Endozoicomonas gorgoniicola: one gene and its partner. The protein of the gene in region 1 binds, or shares a complex with, the protein of each later gene. Links are inferred from orthologs where the notes say so. Each region holds a gene or a part of one and is shown on either strand. Other genes may lie near its edges. The genes, in order: asrB and NX722_RS12450.

The links.
Region 2: the proteins of asrB (region 1) and NX722_RS12450 are in contact, whole or in part, in a crystal structure (PDB 5UE9), measured with the Lactococcus lactis proteins. The link is inferred for Endozoicomonas gorgoniicola from one-to-one orthologs. Residues at the interface, in WP_023189152.1 of Lactococcus lactis: Leu4, Gln5, Ala47, Ser48, Met49, Leu50, Leu51, Arg52, Arg53, Met95, Leu98, Arg223, Met224, Ala225, Cys226, Ile228, Gly229, Ala230, Cys231, Tyr232, Ala233, Val235, Glu236, His237, Asn243, His244, Ala245, Lys247, Glu250; in WP_025017116.1 of Lactococcus lactis: Gly25, Phe27, Phe29, Glu32, Tyr33, Lys35, Tyr36, Lys48, Phe56, Thr60, Pro61, Arg62, Val63, Ala64, Glu65, Thr66, Ala67, Ser68, Gly69, Met70, Ile74, Gln77, Pro223, Glu251, Phe274, Ala275, Pro277, Phe278.

What each region holds. Positions count from the first base shown.
Region 1 is NZ_JAPFCC010000001.1:4,659,354-4,669,992, reverse strand. What follows is about bases 2,875-5,869. They hold asrB (anaerobic sulfite reductase subunit AsrB), read left to right. Parts: upstream 2,875-3,946; coding sequence 3,947-4,792; downstream 4,793-5,869. Other genes in these bases: NX722_RS20920 (ferritin-like domain-containing protein), read left to right, coding at 5,826-5,869; asrC (sulfite reductase subunit C), read left to right, coding at 4,804-5,826; asrA (anaerobic sulfite reductase subunit AsrA), read left to right, coding at 2,920-3,957. Also shown: NX722_RS20945 (hypothetical protein), read left to right, coding at 1-542; siroheme synthase CysG, read left to right, coding at 833-2,233; more of NX722_RS20920, read left to right, coding at 5,870-6,302; orn (oligoribonuclease), read right to left, coding at 6,400-6,942; small ribosomal subunit biogenesis GTPase RsgA, read left to right, coding at 7,249-8,274; NX722_RS20905 (hypothetical protein), read right to left, coding at 8,279-9,178; NX722_RS20895 (hypothetical protein), read right to left, coding at 9,571-10,503; NX722_RS20890 (sulfurtransferase), read left to right, coding at 10,559-10,639.
Region 2 is NZ_JAPFCC010000001.1:2,703,774-2,714,245, forward strand. The notes cover bases 3,314-6,141. They hold NX722_RS12450 (quinone-dependent dihydroorotate dehydrogenase), read right to left. Parts: upstream 5,325-6,141; coding sequence 4,302-5,324; downstream 3,314-4,301. Other genes in these bases: rlmKL (bifunctional 23S rRNA (guanine(2069)-N(7))-methyltransferase RlmK/23S rRNA (guanine(2445)-N(2))-methyltransferase RlmL), read right to left, coding at 3,314-3,493; rmf (ribosome modulation factor), read left to right, coding at 3,956-4,168; NX722_RS12455 (coiled-coil domain-containing protein), read left to right, coding at 5,573-6,141. Outside these bases: NX722_RS12435 (lipoprotein-releasing ABC transporter permease subunit), read right to left, coding at 1-1,136; more of rlmKL, read right to left, coding at 1,325-3,313; more of NX722_RS12455, read left to right, coding at 6,142-9,376; heme exporter protein CcmB, read right to left, coding at 9,380-10,090; cytochrome c biogenesis heme-transporting ATPase CcmA, read right to left, coding at 10,087-10,472.

The DNA of each region.
Region 1 (10,639 bases):
TTATGGCATTGGATGTAGACGGGGATGGTCAATGCTTATACCACTCAATCTTAACTGGATTGCAAGAACGGGATTTTTTAGATTGTACTGTAGGTGCTGACGGTCCTGACTGGGTACGTCAAATCATTGCCGGATATCTTAGTACTTTTGCTAATTGGGTAAATGGTCAAAATGATCATATACCGATTGAGAATGAAGTCTTACCTAAGATAGAGAGGATAAGCCGTATTGTCGAAATATACGGTCGGGGAGTTATGGATGAGGTGTTGAACGATGCAATGAATACCGATATCTGGGGCTCACAGCAGACGACCCCCTTTCTGGCCGTTATATTTTCGGTTCCAGTATTGATGGTGCATAACCACGGGGCGAACCTTGAAGCAGGAATCACTTTTCCTAACGGCACAACCATTAACGATCAGGATTCACTGTGGCAAGAGTCATTGAGTGACAGTCTTTTTCTGTTCTTTAATGGAGTGAACCACTGGTTTACAGGAAATTTGGCAATTTCAACCGTACAATCGTACAGTGGTTTAAGGTAATGGCACTGACTTAAGCACGAAAGGCCGGAAGACAAAGGCTCAGAGCCTGGCAGGGGTAATCAAAAAGCACTCTGCTCCGGTCATTCCCTGAAAAAGTAAGCCTATGAATAAAGAACTGTAAGTATTACTGGTGCGGGAGTATGTGCTTTGGGCTTTGGGCTTTGGGCTTTGGGCTTTGGGCTTTGGGCTTTGGAGCTACATGCTGAACATTAACGCAGCCCCTACAGTTTAATTTTCAGATAACTTCATATACCGTTGTCGTTCAATTTGTTTGACCAATATAAACGATAATGGATTACTTTCCTCTTTTTATGGATATCAGGCAGCGCCCTTGCCTGATCGTTGGTGGTGGCGATGTTGCCTTGCGAAAAGCCAGGATTCTCAAAGAAGCCGGAGCATTTATTCGCATCGTCGCCCACCAGGTGAGCGACGAGTTAAAGGAACTGCTGAATAGCCCGGAACACCAGATTTATGAACGTGGCTTTTGTCAAAATGACCTGGACGATGCGTTTGTGGTTATTGCGGCAACCGATCAACAGGCCACCAATCAACTAGTCGCCGAATCGGCAAAGCAGAAAAACCTTATCGTCAATGTGGTGGACTCTCCGGCAGAAAGTAACGCCATTATGCCCGCTATTGTGGATCGCTCCCCAGTGATAGCCGCTTTTTCCACCGGCGGGAAGGCTCCAGTGCTGGCGAGAATGTTGCGTGAAAAACTTGAGAGCCTGTTACCCTCGCGTTATGGATCACTGGCAGCACTGGCCGGACGCTATCGAAGCCGTGTAATTGGGCGTTTTGACTCAATAAACGATAGACGTCGTTTCTGGGAAACGATTTTTTCCGGCCCGGCAGCAGAAGCTGCTCTTAACGGCGACGAGGAAGGTGCTGAAAGAGAGATTGAGACTCAGTTAGCAAACCAGAAAAAACAAAAGACGGGTGAAGTCTACCTGGTAGGCGCAGGACCTGGCGATCCTGACCTGCTGACATTCAGGGCTTTGCGCCTGATGCAGCAGGCAGACGTAGTGCTTTATGATCGTCTTGTTTCCGAACCCATCCGGGCACTGTGCCGCCGGGATGCCGAGTACATCTACGTGGGCAAAAAGTGCGCTAAGCACATTAAGCCCCAGCCTGAAATCAATGACTTACTGGTTGAACAGGCCAAAATGGGCAAGCGGGTGCTTCGGCTCAAAGGCGGTGATCCGTTTATCTTTGGCCGGGGCGGAGAAGAGCTGGAATCTTTAGCCCGGGAAAATATCCCTTTTCAGGTAGTGCCGGGCATCACAGCAGCATCAGGCTGTGCCTCTTACGCCGGAATTCCCCTTACCCACAGGGATCACGCCCAGTCCGTTCGCTTTGTCACCGGCCATGAGCAAAATAACGGCTGCTCCCTTGACTGGCAGAGTTTGAGCAAACCAAACCAGACCCTGGTCTTTTATATGGGTTTATTAAAGCTGGGGCACATCTGCGATAAATTGATAACCCATGGGTGTTCTGCCAGGACACCTGCCGCCTTGATAGAAAAAGGGACAACCAGTCAGCAGCGGGTCATCACGGCTGATCTGTCAACACTTCCCTCTCTGGTGAAAGAAAAAGAGATTCGATCACCTGCACTCATTATTATTGGTGGGGTAGTTAAACTGCAGGCATCTTTGAATTGGAAGAAATTCACCAATAGCTCCAGTGAAATCTAACACCATTTAATTGAATCATTAAATAGAAACAGTGAATACCGAAACATTAGAATTCAGTATTCACTGTTATCAATTTAATTAAAACGCTGTTTATCGATTGTTTTTTATTCAAATAAAGGTAGTTATTGATAATCATTGTTTTTTACATTATCTATACCTCAAAAAACTCAACAAGCATCCGCAAAAGTACTTATGGATTTACCAGTATATTCCTATCTATGATGCTCAGCAGCGAAGCTGGAACGGTTATTCGACAAGGCTGTCTTATTAACTCAGTATTTTTTCAGAAGTCAGGCTGAATGAATAAAGAAGGTATAAAAAAACCAGAAGATATTTAATTTTGGCTAACTGCCTTGTTAATTTTATGATCGTTTGCCTGATATTTTTTGTGAATTCAAAAACCAGATGCACTGCTGAATAAGCATATAAAATACCTTTTAATTGATTATTATCTACTGTCTACATTTCTAAATAATACATTGCTGTTTTGTATTGGTTATTTTTAAACCATTTATCTCAGTTGACAGGTTCCGGTAGCCAGTAATGATTCCAGAGGTTAACTATTTCTGCGCGCATCTGGATAAAAATTAACCGTTTTTTATTCAAGTACCCGAAAAATAAATTCGGGTATTCATGCCTTAAGTAGTCTGGAGTGCTTTTGCATTTCAGAGTCAAAGGAGTTGCTTATGAGTTTATCATTGACCAATAGCGCCCTGAATGAAGTGTTTGAGACATTGTCCAGGCACTATCGAATCATGGCGCCGGTTCGTATTGTGGGTGGTGGGCGGTTTTCCGATACCGACAACATCCAATATGGTGAAGTGTCCACTGCCGAAGAAATAGTCTGGGAGGAGAAATCCCATTTTTCTCCCAAAGAGGTGATTGCCCCGATCACCCAGACGCTGTTTCAGTTCCACGAAGGCCAGCTGATTACGTCTTCTGTTGACCGCCGTAAGATTCTGCTGTTTATGCGCCCATGCGATATCCACGGTCTCCGTCAGCTCGACAATATGTTTCTGAAAAATGGCGACAATGAAGACTTTTACTACAAACGCCTGCGGGAAAAAGTCAAAGTCGCCATGTTCGAGTGCAAAACCGGCTGGGACAGCTGCTTTTGCGTGTCCATGAACACTCACGAAACCAGCGACTACGACATCGCTTGCCGCTTCAGTGAGTCCGGGGCAGACATTCATTTCCAGTGTAATGAATTGCGCGAAGCCTTTGCAGAGCATGGCATTGACAGCGATTTTAAACCGGAGTTCATCAAGGAAAATCAGTTTACCCTGAAGTTACCCGAGAGCACCGGACTGTCGGCTCAGGAAATCAGGGATCGAACCATCGGACACCCGTTGTTTGATGAATACGACCGCCGTTGTGTTGAGTGCGGCCGCTGCACCACTTCCTGTGGCACCTGCTCCTGCTACAGCGTCAATGACGTACATTACACCGAAAACGCTCATTTTGGTGAGCGCCAGAGAATCTGGTCATCCTGCATTATCCCCGGTTTTTCTGATATGGCCGGCGGCCACTCCTACCGCCAGCGCAGCGGTGAACGACTGAGATACCGACTCCTGCATAAAATGGTTGACCACAAAGAACGGTTTGGCGATCACATGTGCGTGGGTTGTGGCCGCTGCGACGACCGTTGCCCGCAATACATCTCTTTTTCCAACATGGTCAGCAAGGTCACCACCGCGCTTGAGGAGACTCAACATGCAGAATAACGCCGGGCTGTATACGCCAAACGCAACGGAGCAGGAAGAGTACGCTAACCACTATCTGCCCAGGCCTTACCGTATTGAACGCATCATCAAGCACACCAAAGACGAGTGGGCTTTCATGGTGCCGGTTGATTTCGAAGGTGGGTTCGACAAATTTGTTGAAGTATCACTGCCTCTGGCCGGTGAATGCCCTATTTCGATTTCAGATTTTGGTGAAGGCTGGATTGAGCTGGTCATTCGTCGTGTGGGCAAAGTCACCAGCAAACTGTTCGAACTGAAGGCAGGCGATACGATCTACCTGCGTGGCCCGATGGGCAATGGTTATCCGGTTCATGAAGAGTTTGTCGGCAACAACCTCACCGTGATCGCCGGTGGTACGGGTGTCGCTCCGGCTCGCTCCGTGATCAACTATTTCATGAGAAATCGTGATCAGGTTCAGGACATGGATGTGATTGTCGGCTTCAGAAGCCGGGAGCATGTTCTGTTTGCGGACGATATTGAGGTGTGGAAAGAGCGCTTCAACACCATTGTCACCCTGGACGAAGGCGACCCTGAAAAGGGCGAGAACATCGGTCTGGTGACTCAATACCTGGACGGATTGAATTACGAAAACCCTGAACAACACCACTATGTGGTGGTGGGGCCGCCCATGATGATCAAGTTTACAGTGAAAGGCTTGCTGGAAAACGGCGCAAGGGAAGATCGTATCTGGGTATCCCACGAACGCAGAATGGCCTGTGCTGTCGGTAAATGCGGTCACTGCCGTGTAGGTAATACGTACATCTGTCTTGACGGTCCTGTTTTCCGTTACGACCACTCCAAGCATCTGGTGGACTGAGGTTTTAGAGCATGCCTTTAGATATAGATATCATTAAAACCCGTGCAAACATGGACTACAGGCTCTCCAAGGTACGCGGAGAGTGTATGCTGAGCCTCAGGACTGTGGGTGGCACCATACCGGCTCACTTGCTGGATGTAGCCAGGGATGTGGCGCAGAAGTATGGCAACGGCACCGTTCGTCTGACCACTCGCCAGAAGCTGGCGATGCCGGGTATCCGTTATGAAGATATTCCGGCAGTCAATAAAATGATCGCCCCGTTCATTCAGGAAATGACCATCGATACCTGTGGTGTCGAGCAGGACCCTGAAGAAGGTTATAAAAGCATTGGTGGCCGCAATATCGTTACCTGTCAGGGTAACCGTATCTGCGTAAAAGCCAACTGCGACACTACGGGTATCGCCAGACGTCTGGAAAAACTGATCTACCCGTCCAAATACCATCTGAAAGTCGTTATCGCCGGTTGTCCCCAGGACTGCGCCAAAGCCAACCTGGGTGATATTGGCATCTTTGGTATTGCGCAGATGGAGTATGACCGTGATCGCTGCATTGGCTGCAATAAGTGTGCAGAGCTGTGCGACCAGCACGCGGCTCAGTGCCTGCATCCGAGCCAGGGCAAAATCCTTAAAGAAGAGACCAAGTGCATAGGTTGTGGCGAGTGCGCCCTGGTCTGCCCAACCCTGGCCTGGCACCGCAACCCGAAAAAACTGTATATGGTCAAGCTCGGTGGCCGCACTTCAAAAGTGACCCCACGAATTGGCAAGATGTTCCTGAACTGGGTAACGGAAGACGTGATCGCCCAGGTCATTGAAAACATCTGGAAGTTCTCCGCTCACATGCTCGACGGCTCTCCCAAGTACCTGCACATGGGACACCTGATTGACGTCGCTGGCTACCATAAATTCAAGGAGTGGGTGCTGAAAGACGTTGAACTGAATCCGGAAGCCAAAGTAGCCGACCGCATGTACTGGCTGGAAAATGAGTACGTGGCGAATATGCACGTTAAAGACCCTGACAAGCATGGAATTCACTAATGAACATTCAGTTTAACATTGAGCAAGTGTTGATCATGGCTGAGCGTATTGAGAGGAATACGGTCAACTATTACCAGAACGCAGCGGCGGCGGTCGAAGCCCCGGAACAAAAAGCGTTCCTGAACAGAATGGTGCAGATTGAGTCTCAGCATGAAAGCGATTTTGCCCACATGCGCAACCAGCTGACCCAACAGGAAAAGGAAAGCACGGCATTCGACCCTGAAAACCACTACATCCAGTACTGTCAGAACCATGCCGACATGCAGAAACTGAATGAGCAGCCGGTGGATTTCACCGATATCGGCTCCATTATCCGTGGTGCAATCGAACATGAAAAAGAGGCGATCCTCTTCTATCTGGGTATGAAGGCTTACATTCCGGAACGACTGGGCAAGGAGAAAATAGACGACATTATCAATGAAGAGATGTCGCATATTAATATTCTTCAGGAACACTACAAGGTGCTGGCTGTCTGAATCAGCGGATTCGATCCAACACAGATACCAAAAAAAATGGGGTGCAACACAAGCGGTTGCACCCCATAACCATCTGTTTCAAAAATCAAAAAAACAGTTAACTGCCAATAAAAAACTGCCGGTAGTAACGCAGCTCTTCGATAGACTCTCGTATATCTTCCAACGCAAGATGTGTTCCCTTCTTGCTGAAACCATCCATAATGCCAGGCTTCCAGCGACGCGCCAGCTCTTTCAGGGTGCTGACATCGATATTACGGTAATGGAAAAAATCATGTAACTCGGGCATATAACGGTGCAGGAAGCGACGGTCCTGACCAATACTGTTGCCGCACATTGGAGAGATACCCGGCTCAATATGATCTTTCAGAAAATCCAGGGTCATTCGTTCAGCTTCAGCCAGAGAAATGGTACTCTGCCGCACACGTTCAGTGAGCCCCGTCTGGGCATGGGTTTTGATGCACCACTCGTTCATGTTGTTGAGTACATCGTCACTCTCATGAATTGCAATAACAGGGCCTTCAGCAATCTGATTGAGCTGCCCGTCGGTTACAATGGTGGCGATCTCAAGGATTCGATCGGTATCAGGCTCCAGACCTGTCATTTCCAGATCAATCCAGATCAGATTATCCGCTTTTGCCATCAAACACCCGGTAGTTAAGTAGAGTTACAAATGCCTGTATGATAAGGCTTCTACGCTAAAAAAAGTACAGCAATTGTGTACTTCGGCTGGCATATTAAGTCTACACCTTCATACTATGTTCTTTAAACAAGTGTTCTTTAAGCAAGTGTTCCTTGAGCAAGTGTTCTTTAAACAAGTACCCTTGAAACAAACTGCGTCCTTGAATCGAACATGTCGGTAAAATTCGCGAGTTAAATGAATCTATTTTTCTCTACTCGACTGAGACTTGACCAGACCATCCTTTCATTATGAACTTTAAGAGATAACATGAGTAAGCGCAAACTAACGCGCAGACAGAGCTGGCGCATTCAGAAAATTCAGGAAGAGCGCATAGCCCGGGCTCGCAAGCGGGAAAGTCAGATTGAAGAAGAGCTGCAGAGCGAAGATCTGGGACCGGAGCAGGAAGGGCTGGTGACAGCTCATTACGGTGCCACACTGGATATCGAGTCTCCTGGCAATCCCGGAAAGCCCCGCCGCTGTCACCTTCGCCGCAACCTTCCCTCTCTTGTCACGGGCGACAAGGTCATCTGGCGACCTTCAACCAAAGACGAAACCGGGGTGGTTGTCGCTCTGGACGAACGCTCCAGCCTGCTGACCCGTCCGGATAACCACGGTCGTATCAAGCCGGTTGCAGCCAATATTGATTACATTGTGCTGGTTATTGCGCCTGTGCCAATTCCTCACCTGAACCTGATTGATCGCTACCTGATCGCAGCAGAAACCGTTGGGATCGAGCCCGTTATCCTCCTGAACAAGATTGATCTGCTGGATGATGAAGGGATGGAAATGATGATCGATATGTTATCGGTCTACCAGCAGATCGGCTATCGCATCCTTACGGCTTCCACCCGCTCCGATCATGGTCTGGATGAACTGAAGGATATGCTGGATGAGCATACCAGCGTATTCGTGGGGCAAAGCGGTGTGGGCAAGTCCTCGCTGGTCAATGCCCTGCTGCCCGGCATTGACACTCTGGTTGGAGAGCTGTCAGAAGCCACCGGCAAAGGCATGCACACCACCACCGCTGCCAAGCTGTTCCATTTTCCGGCAGGAGGAACGCTGATCGACTCCCCTGGTATTCGTGAGTTCGGTTTGTGGCATATCACTCCGGAAGAAGTCATCCAGGGGTTTCGAGAGTTCCGGCCGTTTCTCGGTTACTGTAAATTCAGGGACTGCAAACACGAACAGGAACCCGGCTGCGCCATTCACAAAGCCCTGGAAGACGGTGAGATCACCGAAGAACGGTTGTTCAGCTATCGACAGATTCTTGCCTCGCAGCAGATGAGTCCATAGAGTTTCACCTGTCCATTGATGTGGTTCGGTTTTCAGCCACTTCATCAGGGCATAAACAACCGGGCTGCGGCTCCGGGGATGATTCAGGAACAGCTTCAGAGGTTGAGGCCGTTTCCCCGGCATTGCGCACGGGCGGGTCATATCTTACCCTTGACGGAAGGGTAAGATATGCATTGCGCACGGCCTCAGGCAATATTTCCATGAATCTGTTTAACAGCGTTATCAACTCTTTCCTGCATTTCTCCTTGTCCCTTTCGTCTTCGCTATTGAGCAAACTGCTGAGATATATTCTGGTGCCTTCATGAACGTTCAAGTGCTCAATTAAAGAACCGACGATCCGCTCCTCCAGGTGGGCAATCAGAGACTCCCAGTCCGGGGCCACCAAAAGGTGTCCTTCTTTCCCGTCAGGATCAGTACTGCGGTGAACAGTTGCAGTCTGCATAAATCCGACGACTGCCTGTCTATCGGACGAAACAGAGCTTTGAAGCAAACCTGCAGGATTTCCTCTTGTGGTGATAACGACAAACGCTTCGGAAAACTCAGCTTCGGTCCACCCTTCAGAATATTCGTCCAAACTGGCCTCATCATTATTTAAGGACACAGCATGGATGCTGATATATGAATCCGAAGGTAAGGAGTATTTAAAAGCCTCTAAATCTGGCGGCAAAGGAACGCCCCTGACATTTATTTCTTCGTGAGCATACTCCAGCAAATAAGCACCATAATTAATTTCTACTTCTGACCGGTCGTAGAACCTTAAATTCCGACTCAGGGCAGTCGCTCCCTCTGGCTGATCTTTACTCTCCGCCTTATCGCCGTCATTGATTGCATAAACCTGATTTTCAGCGACAAACATAAAAATCAGAACAACTACCCTTTTTAAAACGCAAGTTAAATACTGCATGTTCAGTGGTTTCCGCCTGCTGCAAAACTAAAAACGACTTGTGAACGACCATTATAGAAAAGGCCCACTTTCAACCATTGCGACAAATACCTACAACACATTCATCCGCAACAGCCTGATAGAAATCCAATGAGTCAAACATCACTGCCGCTGATTCTTGAACCTGCTGAGCTTGAACATCATCTTCATGACGGCAACCTGTTGATCGCTGGCCTCTGGAAGACCTGTTTTCACGGCTGGGCTACACCGGCAATGAACATATCGTGGTCTATGACGATGAAGGCGGGGGCGGGGCCGGGCGATTTATCTGGACACTGGATGTTATCGGACATAAAAACTACTCCTACCTTAACGGCGGCATTCATGCCTGGCTGAAAGAAGACCATAGAGTTTCACCTGTCCATTGATGTGGCTCGGTTTTCAGCCACGCCATCAGGGCATAAACAACCGGACTGTGGTTCCGGAGATGATTCAGGGACAGCTTCAGAGGTTGGGGCTGCTTCCTCAGTATCGCGCACGGAATCAGGCAGATCTTCCATGAGCCTGTTTAATAGTGTTATCAACTCTTTCCTGCATTCCTCCTTGTCGCTTTCGTCTTCGCTGTAGAGCATACTGCTGAGATATGCTCTGGTGTCTGTACCAACGTTCAAATGCTCAATTAAGGAACCAACCATCCACTCCTTCAGGTGGGCAATCAGAGACTCCCAGTCCGGTGCCACCAAAAGATCTCCTTCTTTCCCGTCAGGATCAATACTGTCGTCAACAGGTGCAGTCTGCATGAATCCGACCACTGCCTGCCTACCGGACGAGGCAGGGCTTTGAGGTGAATCGGCTGGCCCCTCATTCGTGGTGATAACGACAAAAAGTTCGCAAAACTCACTGTCGCTCACTCCATCAGAATCTTCGTCATCATTTGTATTATCGTTTTGATTAAAAACCTCATCATCATTTAAGGACACAACATGGATACTGATAACTGACTCCGAAGGTAAAGAGTATTCAAAAGTCGCTAAATTTGGCGGCAAAGGAACGCCCTCGACCTTTATTTCATTGTGATCATACTTCAGCAAAGAGACGCCAGGATTTTTTTCTATTTTTGACCGGTCGTAGAAGCTTAACTTCGGACTCATTGCTGTCGCGCCTTCTGTCTGGTCTTTGCCCTGTAACTCATTGCCATCATTAATCGCGTAAGCCTGATTTTCAGCGACAAGCATAAACAACAGAACAGTTATCCTTTTTAAAATGTAAGTTAAATATTGCATATTCAGTGGTTTCCGCCCAGCTACAAAACTAAAGCGACCAGTATAGATGAGGTATACTTTCAACCGCTGCGACAGATACCTATAATGCGTTCATCCACGACAAACTAACAGAAGTCCAATGAGTCAAACATCGCTTCCACTGGTTCTCGAACCTGCTGAGCTTGAACATCATCTTCATGACAGCAACCTGTTGATCGTC
Region 2 (10,472 bases), 2.0 Mb from region 1 along the record:
TCCTGCCATTTAAGTTCAGAAGGGAGATAGGAAATGAAATAGACATCCGGGCTCAGGAAGCGAATACTCAGCACCTGCTCAATGGTTGACACAATACCAGCCACATTCAAAGCCGCAATCACACCCAGTACCACACCCAGTACCGTACCAATGATACCGATCAGGGAACCCTGCACCATGAAGATACCCATAATGGTTCTCGGGCTGGCACCCAGTGTCCGCAGGATAGCAATATCAGACTGCTTATCCGTCACCACCATGACCAGGGTAGAAACAATATTAAACGCAGCCACGGCAACAATCAGGGTCAGAAGCAAACCGACCATGGTTTTTTCCATCTGGATGGCTTGGAACAAACGCCCCTGGGTACGGGTCCAGTCCTGCACAAAATAACGCCCGGGCAGTGTCATCGCCAGATCCCAGGCAATAGCCGGAGCCCGGAACAAGTCGTGCATTTTCAGGCGAATACCTTCTACGCCTTCTGGCACCTGCAAAAAACGAGCGGCATCCTGAATATTGATATAGGAAAGACTGCCGTCCAGATCAGCCCCGACAGAGAACAACCCGACCACGGTAAAACGTCGCATCCTGGGGAACACGCCTGCCAGATTCACATTGGCTTCCGGCAGCACCATCGTCACTTTATCGCCCAGTGTCACACCGAGATACTGGGCAGACAGCTCACCCAGAACAATCCCGAACTCCCCCGGTTTCAGATCATCCAGTGACCCCTGAACCATGTGGTCATTGATGATAGACACCTGCTTCTCATACTCAGGCTCAATGCCATAGACCATGGCACCACGAACAATAGACCCGTTCGCCAGCATGCCCTGACCATCAATAAACGGTGCGGCGGCTTCCACTCCGTCGAATTCAACAGCCCGCTCCAGCACCTCCTGCCACTCTGACATGCCCCCGCTGACTGCGGTAATAGAAGCGTGGGGAACCATACCCAGAATTCGGGTGCGCAGTTCCCGGTCAAAGCCGTTCATCACCGACATAACGATAATCAGCACACACACACCGAGCGTCAGCCCGATCATCGACATCAATGAAATAAAGGAAATAAAATGATTTCGCCGCTTGGCTCGCGTATACCGCAAACCAATGAAAAAGGGTAAGGGTCTGAACATTCAATCCGGGTCCAGTGACGACCAGTCTTTTCGCAAACAAAGGCCAGCCAAATTAATTGTAAGGAAGTTCGCCATTATAACCTGAAAATGACAATTGCCGTGACTCCCCGCCCATGAAAAGCCTCTGTAAACTTTTTATCATCGTTCCCGTTTTAGCGGGAACGATGACGTTTGTATAAAAACAAACTTTAACCTTTATGGCGAATCATCCAGCTACGGTGAATGTTGCTGCGACGCTGGAAGTCTTTATCAACGGTCTGACCGGAAATTTCTTTTACCTCGAACTCTGCCGCTACCTTCTCATCCAGCTTGAAACGACGGAAGTTGTTGGAAAAATACAGGGTACCGCCTTCATTCAAACGACGCATTGCCAGTTTGATCAGATGACCATGATCACGCTGCACATCAAACACACCTTCGAACTTCTTGGAGTTTGAGAAGGTGGGTGGGTCGATAAAAATCAGGTCATAGTCGTTTTTATCCTGTTCAATCCACTTCAGGCAGTCTTCCCGCTCAAAGCGGTGGCGTACTTCGCTCAGTCCATTCAAAGCCAGGTTTTTTCGCCCCCAGTCCAGATAGGTGTTCGAGAGATCTACACTGGTGGTCGTACTGGCTCCACCAACAGCCGCATGGACCGTTGCCGTTGCCGTATAACAGAACAGGTTAAGGAATTTTTTACCTTTCGCTTCCTTCTGAATACGCAAGCGCATCTGCCGGTGATCCAGGAACAACCCGGTGTCCAGATAGTCGCGCAGGTTGACCAGCAGACGACAACCGCCTTCTTCAACCTCCATCATCTGACCCACCTCATCCACGCAGTTGTACTGGCTGGTTCCGGACTGACGTTTACGTTGTTTGAAGACCACCTGTTCACGGGGAATTTCCAGAATCTCAGGGATCACGCCCAGCGCTTCCAGCAGACGTTCTTTCGCCTTTTCTTCATTGATAGAAGCCGGTGCGGCGTATTCCTGCACATGCACCCAGTCACCATAGACATCAACAGCCACCGCATATTCCGGCATATCCGCATCATAAAGACGGTAACACTGGATTTTACTTTTACGCGCCCACTTGCCAATGGTCCGAAGATTTTTCTTCAAACGGTTGCCAAACATCGTGGCACCTTCTGAACGGTAAGTAACAGAAGGAATATTGGCTTTTGTTGGTTCAGCACTGGCAGAAACCGGCTGCTCCTGTTTTTCACGAATATCGTACAGGAACAATTTACACGGCAGCGCTCCATTAAAGAGGGAGTAAGTCTTTTTCGGCCCCATACCCAGGCTACGAACAAGCGCTGGCGTACCGGTAAAGATGGCGGCTTCCCAGCCCGGACAGTTCTGTTTCAGCTTCTCACCCAGATGCTGGTACAGGTACACCAGACTGGCCTCGTCGCCCATACGCTCACCATAAGGCGGGTTGCAGATCACCAGACCGTCCGGCAGATCTGCATCCAGCTGCAAATCTTTCAGTTCCTGCTGGCGAACACTGACCAGTCTGGACAGCCCCATGCGTTCGAGGTTTCCTTTTGCCCGGTGAGCAACCGACGACAACCCTTCGAAACCAATGATACTGGACTGAACACTTGCCAGCCCGACTTTACGGCGCTCACGGGCTTCTTCCAGAATATTCATCCAGATTTTCGGCACATGCCCCATCCAGCGGTCAAAGCCAAAACGCGCACGCATCAGGCCGGGTGCAATGTCCGCCATCATCATGGCACCTTCGATCAGCAACGTACCGGAGCCACACATAGGGTCAACCAGCGTGGCACCTGTTTTCATTTTCTCCTGCCAGCCAGCCCGAATCAGCAAAGCAGCGGCCAGATTTTCTTTCAGCGGTGCAGTACCCGCTTCCAGCCGGTAACCACGCTGATGCAGACTCTGCCCGGACAGGTCAATAGAAACAAAGGCTTTTTCACCACGGGCATGCACATTGATACGCAGATCCGGATTGCTGGCATTGACCGAAGGGCGCCAGCCATGCTCATCGCGCAGCTGGTCAACAATAGCGTCTTTCACCACCTGGGCGCCAAAGCGGGTGTGATTGATATCTGGCGTTGAACCCGTGAAATCAATGCGAAAGCTGCTGCTACTGTCCAGATGGTCGTCCCATTCAAAAGACTTTACCCCATCGTAGAGCTGTTCTTTGGTGGCGCTGTTAATCTCACCCAGTCGCAACAGAATCCGGCTCGCCAGCCGGGACCACATGCACCCACGGTAAGCGACTTCCAGACCACCACTGAAACTGACCCCGGCTACCGTTTCCTGCACGGTCTGCGCACCGAGCTGTTTCAGCTCCTGAGCCAGCAGGTATTCCAGCCCTTTCGGGCAACTGGCAAAAAATTCAATTGAACTCATTTCTGAACTCTATTTTTCTGGAGAGGCATGGGAAAGCGCTTTACTTAGCACAGCCAGGGCACCCTCATGGACGGTTTGCTCAGGAAGACTGCGCGATTGCAGGCTTTCCTGAAGAATTAACGATTTATAGCGTCACGATTTATAGCGTCACGATGTATAGCGTCACGATGTATAGCGTTACGATGTATAGCGTTACGATGTATAGCGTTACGATGACAGCGCATAAATTCTAAATAGTTATTAAAAATTTTATTTTTATCAGATTTTATTTCTCGACAGCTCAATTAATATTCGATAGAAATTGACCCGTAGACTTTCCCTGCAAGACATGCCCCCGGAGCCTTCAACAGCTTCCAGGGTTGCTTCGACTCGGGGAGCTGCCGGAATGCTGTGCACCGGGAAGCATCAAGGGATGCCATGGAGGCAATCAACAAACGTACCAGCAAGAGGCAGTACCACATGATGAAAAGACAAAAAAGGGATAAAACAGACAGAGCCTATACCAAGGGATATCAAACAGGCGTGTCTGGCCGCTCCAAGGATATCTGCCCACACGAGGAACCACAACTTCGTCAGGCCTGGTTGACTGGCTGGCGGGAAGGTCGTGTCGACAACTGGGATGGCATGATCGGCGTATCGGGTGTTCATCGGATATCCGACACCAGCCATCTTTGACTTATAACGCTTCTGTAAAAGCCTTTCAGGACAAGAAAGCCCCGGCTTACCGGGGCTTTCTTGTATTTTGCCTTCGCAGCGATCTACAGCAGCTATCTACAGCCGCTACCTGCAAGAACTGTCAATAAAGCGATCAGCGGTCGCAGGAGTATACCGCTTCCGCTGCTTCACGAATCAGGGTCGGGCCTTTGTAGATAAATCCTGAGTACAGCTGTACCAGGCTGGCACCTGCCTTGATCTTGTCTGCTGCGGTTCTGGCATCCATTACACCACCCACACCGATGATCGGCAGTCTGCCGGACAGCTCAGATGAAAGCAGCTGAATCACCTCGGTGGAACGATCGCTCAATGGCGCGCCACTCAAACCGCCCTGTTCCCGGGCATTAGGCAGCCCCAGTACGGCATCACGGGACAAAGTGGTATTGGTGGCAATAACGCCATCCAGCTCATACGCCACCAGCTCCTGAGCAATTCCGGCAATCTCTTCTTCGGTCATATCCGGGGCAATTTTGATGGCAATGGGAACTTTACGACCATAACGTTCAGTCAAGGCAGCCTGTTCCTGCTTCAGCATATCCAGCAGGCTTTTCAAGGCGTCACCGTACTGCAGTTCACGCAGTCCCGGAGTATTCGGGGAAGACAGGTTTACAGCTACATAACCCGCATGGGCGTAAACCTTGCGCAGACAGATCTGATAGTCACTGTTGGCATTTTCAACCGGAGTATCGAAATTTTTACCAATATTGATACCGATCACACCTTTGTAGTTGCATTTCCGTACGTTCTCAACCAGATGGTCCACACCCTTATTGTTGAAGCCCATACGGTTGATCAGGGCATTGCGCTCAGGGATACGAAACGCACGAGGCTTCGGGTTACCCGGCTGAGGGCGAGGGGTAACAGTACCCAGCTCAACGTGGCCAAACCCCAGGGCGCCCATGCCGTCGATGCAGTCTGCGTCCTTATCCATGCCCGCAGCCAGGCCGACCGGGTTGTCAAAGGTCAGCCCCATCACCTGACGTGGACGGGAAGGTACTTTCGGTGCTATCAATCCGGTAACACCCAGACGTTGACCAGCCGCAATCATCTCAAGAGCCATATCGTGAGCATTTTCAGCTGAAAGACAGAACAGTAATTTGCGGCCAAGTTGGTACATGCAGAAATCCGAAGAAGAAGTGTCAAGATAAACCGGCGGAATTATACGTAATTCTGATACAAACACCAGATTTGGAATTTTTTTTATGCAATTTAGTCATAAACTGTATAGCTCCATTTTCCCTCTACTGTCATTGTCAGGGTTACTGACATTGGTGACAGCCAGCCTGACCAGTTAGCGAACTTCCTTAATAAAGCCGGGTCTCAAGTTACACGGAAATCATAAAAGGCAATGCAAGGAGGCCCGCGATGATGAACCTGACATCGACACAGAACCGAACCCCCAGCGGCCGGTCTTATGACGATACGGGTAATGTTCCAGCTGACCAGTCAGCGGCAAAAGGTCAGGTCACTACGCTCAAACACTCTGCCCCCAGCTCTGTAAAACTCACCCACTCAGCCAGCCAGAAAACCCTGAACACCCGTGTTATTTCACAATCCCGGCAGGGACTGGAAGAACAGCTGGATGAGCTGATGGCTATCTATGACAAGAACGGTCTGGAACGTCAGGAAACTGCGATTCTGCATCCTTACGGTATTCTGGGCCAGATGAGCGAAGACTATCCTGAATTTGCCTCAGCCCTGATCAACCAGCGCCTGAAAGAACTCAAAGCCGATGCCGCTACCTGGTGGAACAGTGCCGGTCGTGAGCATGCGAACCAGCAGATCGCCTTGATGAACCAGCTGTTGGCATCCGGTCAGTACGAAGAACTGTTTGCCCTGCTGGTAAAACTGGAAAAAGACAACAAAAAAATCTCTTTCTGCCAGATAATGAACGCGAAGTTTCTGGATCCGGACAATCATAAAGCCACACCCTTGTTCAAGCCTTTCAAAAACGAAGGCTGGTTCTCAAACCTTTGTACTGCCATCTTGTCCGATCTGCAGAAAACAGAAGCCATTGCTGATGTCGCTGCCGCCTTTCATCGCCTGCAGCAGAGCTTTGACGAGCTGCAACATCGTAATGCCGGGAACATACGTTCCCCCAAAGACCTGACGAAGTATATGTTGCTCTCAGAGCCAGACCCTGTCAGAGAATACATGAAAAGCCAGTGTGGATACCGTTTGCAGGAGCTGCGCCTGAAGCTGAAAGACACCAGTCAGTCCCTGACCGACTCAGAACGTGCGGAAGTGAAAGTACTCTCCAGTCAGTTGCAGCAGCTTGGCCGGGCCACCCACCGTAAAGAGCTTCAGGCTTTTCTGGCAGACCCTGCCAATGCTGAGCTGAATAAAGCTCTGGAGAATGCTCTGGTTGACGTCTACCTGCAACAGTTGCAGCACAGGATTGTTCATGCCGACTACGCCACCATGAACAAAGCCCAGCTGCATAAAATGGTTAAAAGCAGCCAGCTGTTTAAAGAGCTGATGGCGACTTACAAAGCTGCACAGGTTCTCAGTGAAGAAGAGCAGGAAGCCCTGGCGGCTATGGATAAAGCGGTTAAGAACTTTGAACGTGCCGAAGAGCTGCACCGAATACTGGACAGCGAACAGCACAAGCCTGTCAACAAACGTCTGTTTGCCCTCAATATTCCCTCCATCCAGCGCCTGATGGAAAAGCTGGCCAACAATGCCAATGACACGGAAACCCAGTTGTACACCACCATGGAAAGCCTGTTCAAAGCAGAAGCAGACTTTCACGCCAATCGCAGCGATGCCAACCTGATAACGCTGCAAAAAGTGCGCTTTGATGCCCGTCGCTTACAGCAGGAGCAGGCTGAATTCGAAATTCGCGCCAGACTGAAGGGCCAGGATGGACTGGTGGTTCTCACCAGCGGTGACTACGACAAAGATGTCGAGAGACTCAAAACCATTCACTCGATCCGTCAGAAATTCACACCGGTACGTCCGGCAGGGAGCCATACCGAAGGAGTCTACCGGCTAGCCAGACGGGTTTTCTGGGACAAAGAACGTCCCTTTCCCCAGATTCTGGCCGACCTGGAGCAGGCAAAGACTCTGCAGAAGCTGGGCTACTCTGCGGAAGAAGAATTCCTGCAGTTACTGAAAGACATCGACGGCCTGGACGGGGCCACGATAAAACAGGCAGCCAGCAACATTGCAGCGCCGGGCAGCCAGCTGTGGCAGGACTGGCAGGCCGGTAAAGCCAGCTTCCTGCAGGTCCTGCGCCTGCCCGGCCAGAGTTACAGAGCGCTGGAACAGGAAGCCCGGAACATTATTACTTCGGCTCTGCAAGTAGCAGAGCGCAATCCTGAGCAATTCCGCCGACTGTTTGGCGATATCTCCCTGATCATGGATCAGCTGCAATCGCTTCTGGGACCTGACAGTGCAGGTCTGTTAACCCAGTTGCAGAACGCGGCAAGAGCCCATTCAATGGCATCTTGCTTTGCCGGCGATGAAGCGGTTCTGGAAGAGGTTGACCCTGACTCAGATCTGGCTAAACACATCAAGCGTTTCCAGCTGTTGTGTGATATGGCTGCCTACACCATGCACACCACCACCGCTCTGAATTTTGTTAAAAATGTTATGACCGGCACTGCGGCTGGCATTTGCGGAACAACTGCAGGCTTTATAGGTGGGCTGCTCACCTTTGGCGCTGCTGCACCCGCCTGCGCTGCCATCGGTACCGCCATTGGTACCGCTCTGACCGTGGGTAAAGCAGCGCTCCGGGCAGGAGGGACTTACGCCATTCGTGAGGGTCTCAACAGTCTGGATGGTGAACAGGTTCGCCTGCTGGACAAAATTGTTAATCACGGCCCTCTTTTCCTGACAGCGACCAGCCCTTACGACACCATTGCGACAGGGCTCCGCCACTTTGGCAAGGGTGACAGCCTGCCAACAGCAATGGCACGTACCGTCCTGGGGCCGGTTCTGACACCCTTCAAAAACATGTATAAGGCGATCAAAGGCATCTACCACGGCGAAGACGGTGCCTGGAAGAAACTGGGTATTGAACTGGCTGTTGCCACCTCTGCCATTGCCCTGACCGCTGCCCTCGGTGCGACGCTCTATGCAACTGGTTTTGCAGTGATTCTGGGTAGTCCGGTATTGGGTGCCACGCTCTCCGCACTGATATTCAGCCACGGTTTCTTCCAGCTGGTAAACAGAGTCCGGACTTTAGGCAGTTCGGTCTACAGCAGCATTCAGCACTATCAGCAGGCCATGTTTAACTCTGGCAACCCCATGGTGAAACAGATTCGGACAGAATGTGAGAAGGAAGCCCGAACCCTGGTTGCCCGGATGATGGATCGCGACCTGTACTACCAGCGCATTCAGGAAGAAAAAATGAAAGAGCTTTACAATACCCACTGGAAGCGGTGGAGTGAAGCGCACAGCGCAGAAGCCCTGACCCATGTTCAGGCGGTTGCCAGACAGTTGCAGGAGACTGAACAGTCTCGCAGGCAACTGGCAGCACAGATTGCTGATTCGGTTAAAGTCCTGAACGTTCTGGAAGAAGGAATTAAAAACGCCGCTGAGATTACCAGGTCTGATGAAAAACTTCGGGCTCTTAAAGCGGAGCTGGCAAAGGTCGGTATCGAACCGGGCCGTACCAACCGTGCGGCGCTGGCACTGACTCTGCAAACACTGAAAGAAGAGCAACTGAGTATCATTGAGAGACAGTGTGGAACCATCACCCCGGGTGAATCGGAAGAAGCCATTCTGGATACACTCAATGAACATTACCGCACCATTATCCTGGGTAGCAAAATCCCGGATCTGCTTGAACTGAGCGCCAGAAACGAGCGGAAAGCCGAAAAGAAAGCCCGGAAGCGGGTAGTGAAAGCGGCAGAAGCAACCGCTGTCAGACACTACGAAGAAAGAGCCCGACTGATGCTGGTCGCTGGTTTGACCAAAGCTGCAGAAACCCAGCTGGAAGCAGATACCGGGTTAACGGAAGAGGCCATGAAAAAGCCAGCAGTGATTAACGCAGCGATAGCAGAACTGACAAACCAGAAGCAGTTACTGAAAGACACGGTAGAAGCTCAGGCTAACCGCTATGAAGGCTTGTTTTCCAAAGCCAGCGAACTGTCCGGGACAGCGGCAAGGGGATTGCTGAATCGTACCAACTGGGCCTTTGCACCACAAATGATGGCATTTTGATCTTCAGCCATCGACCACTACCCGCAACGCCCCGGCAATAGCCAGCGGGGCCAGACATAATCCAAAAACCAGCAACGCCGCCATCCAGAGCAGATGGCCGGTGTAAGGCATTCCGGCAATGGCACTCTGTATAGCTCCGGTACCAAAAATCAGAACAGGAATATAGAGCGGCAGTGACAACAGGGTTAACAGAACACCGCCTCTGTGAACCCTGACCGTAAGGGCTGCACCAATGCCTCCGGCAAGGCTCATCAAAGGTGTCCCCAGCAGCAGACTGAATATCAGTGCCGGAAAGGCACGGGCAGGCAAATGCAGCATCAGCCCCAGCAGGGGAGCCATAAGAATAAGAGCAACACCTGTCGTTAACCAGTGTGCTGTGACTTTGGCCAGTACCAGCAACGGCAGCGGATGAGGGGACAATAATAACTGATCCAGCGAACCGTCTTCCTGATCCCCTTTAAACAGAGAGTCCAGTGACAAAAGCACGGCCAGCAGTGCGCCTATCCAGACCACACCACCAGCCAGTTGAGACAATAACGTCTCTTGCGGGGAAATGCCCATGGGAAACAGGCTGGCAACCATCAGATAGAACGCGACCGGATTCAGGGTTTGACCGGGTGTACGGAAGGCCAGAATCAGGTCTCGTTTGATAAGCCCGACAAAAGCCTGTCGACCCTGCAAAGGAACCTGCCGGGTATCTCTGGAAGCATTCACAGAAACACCTCCCCGGCTTTATCATCCCCGATCTCTTCAGAGGCATCTTCAACAACATAGTCATCCAGCCTGATCGTACGATAGCTGCCCGATAATTTCGATAAACTCTGATGACTGGTAATGATGACCATACCACCACCGGCAACATGGCTGGCCAGTAATGTTTCCAGCCAGGCTACCCCATGAAAATCAATGGCGGTAAAAGGCTCGTCCAGAATCCAGAGCGATGATTGACTGGCAAACAGGTCAGCCAGCGCTACCCGACGATGCTGGCCTGCGGAGAGCTGCCCGCAGGGTGTATCTTCATAGCCATTCAGGCTGACCTGTTGCAGTGCTGCCAACACCTGTTGTTGAGAATACTTTTCGTTTCGCAGGTTGGCAC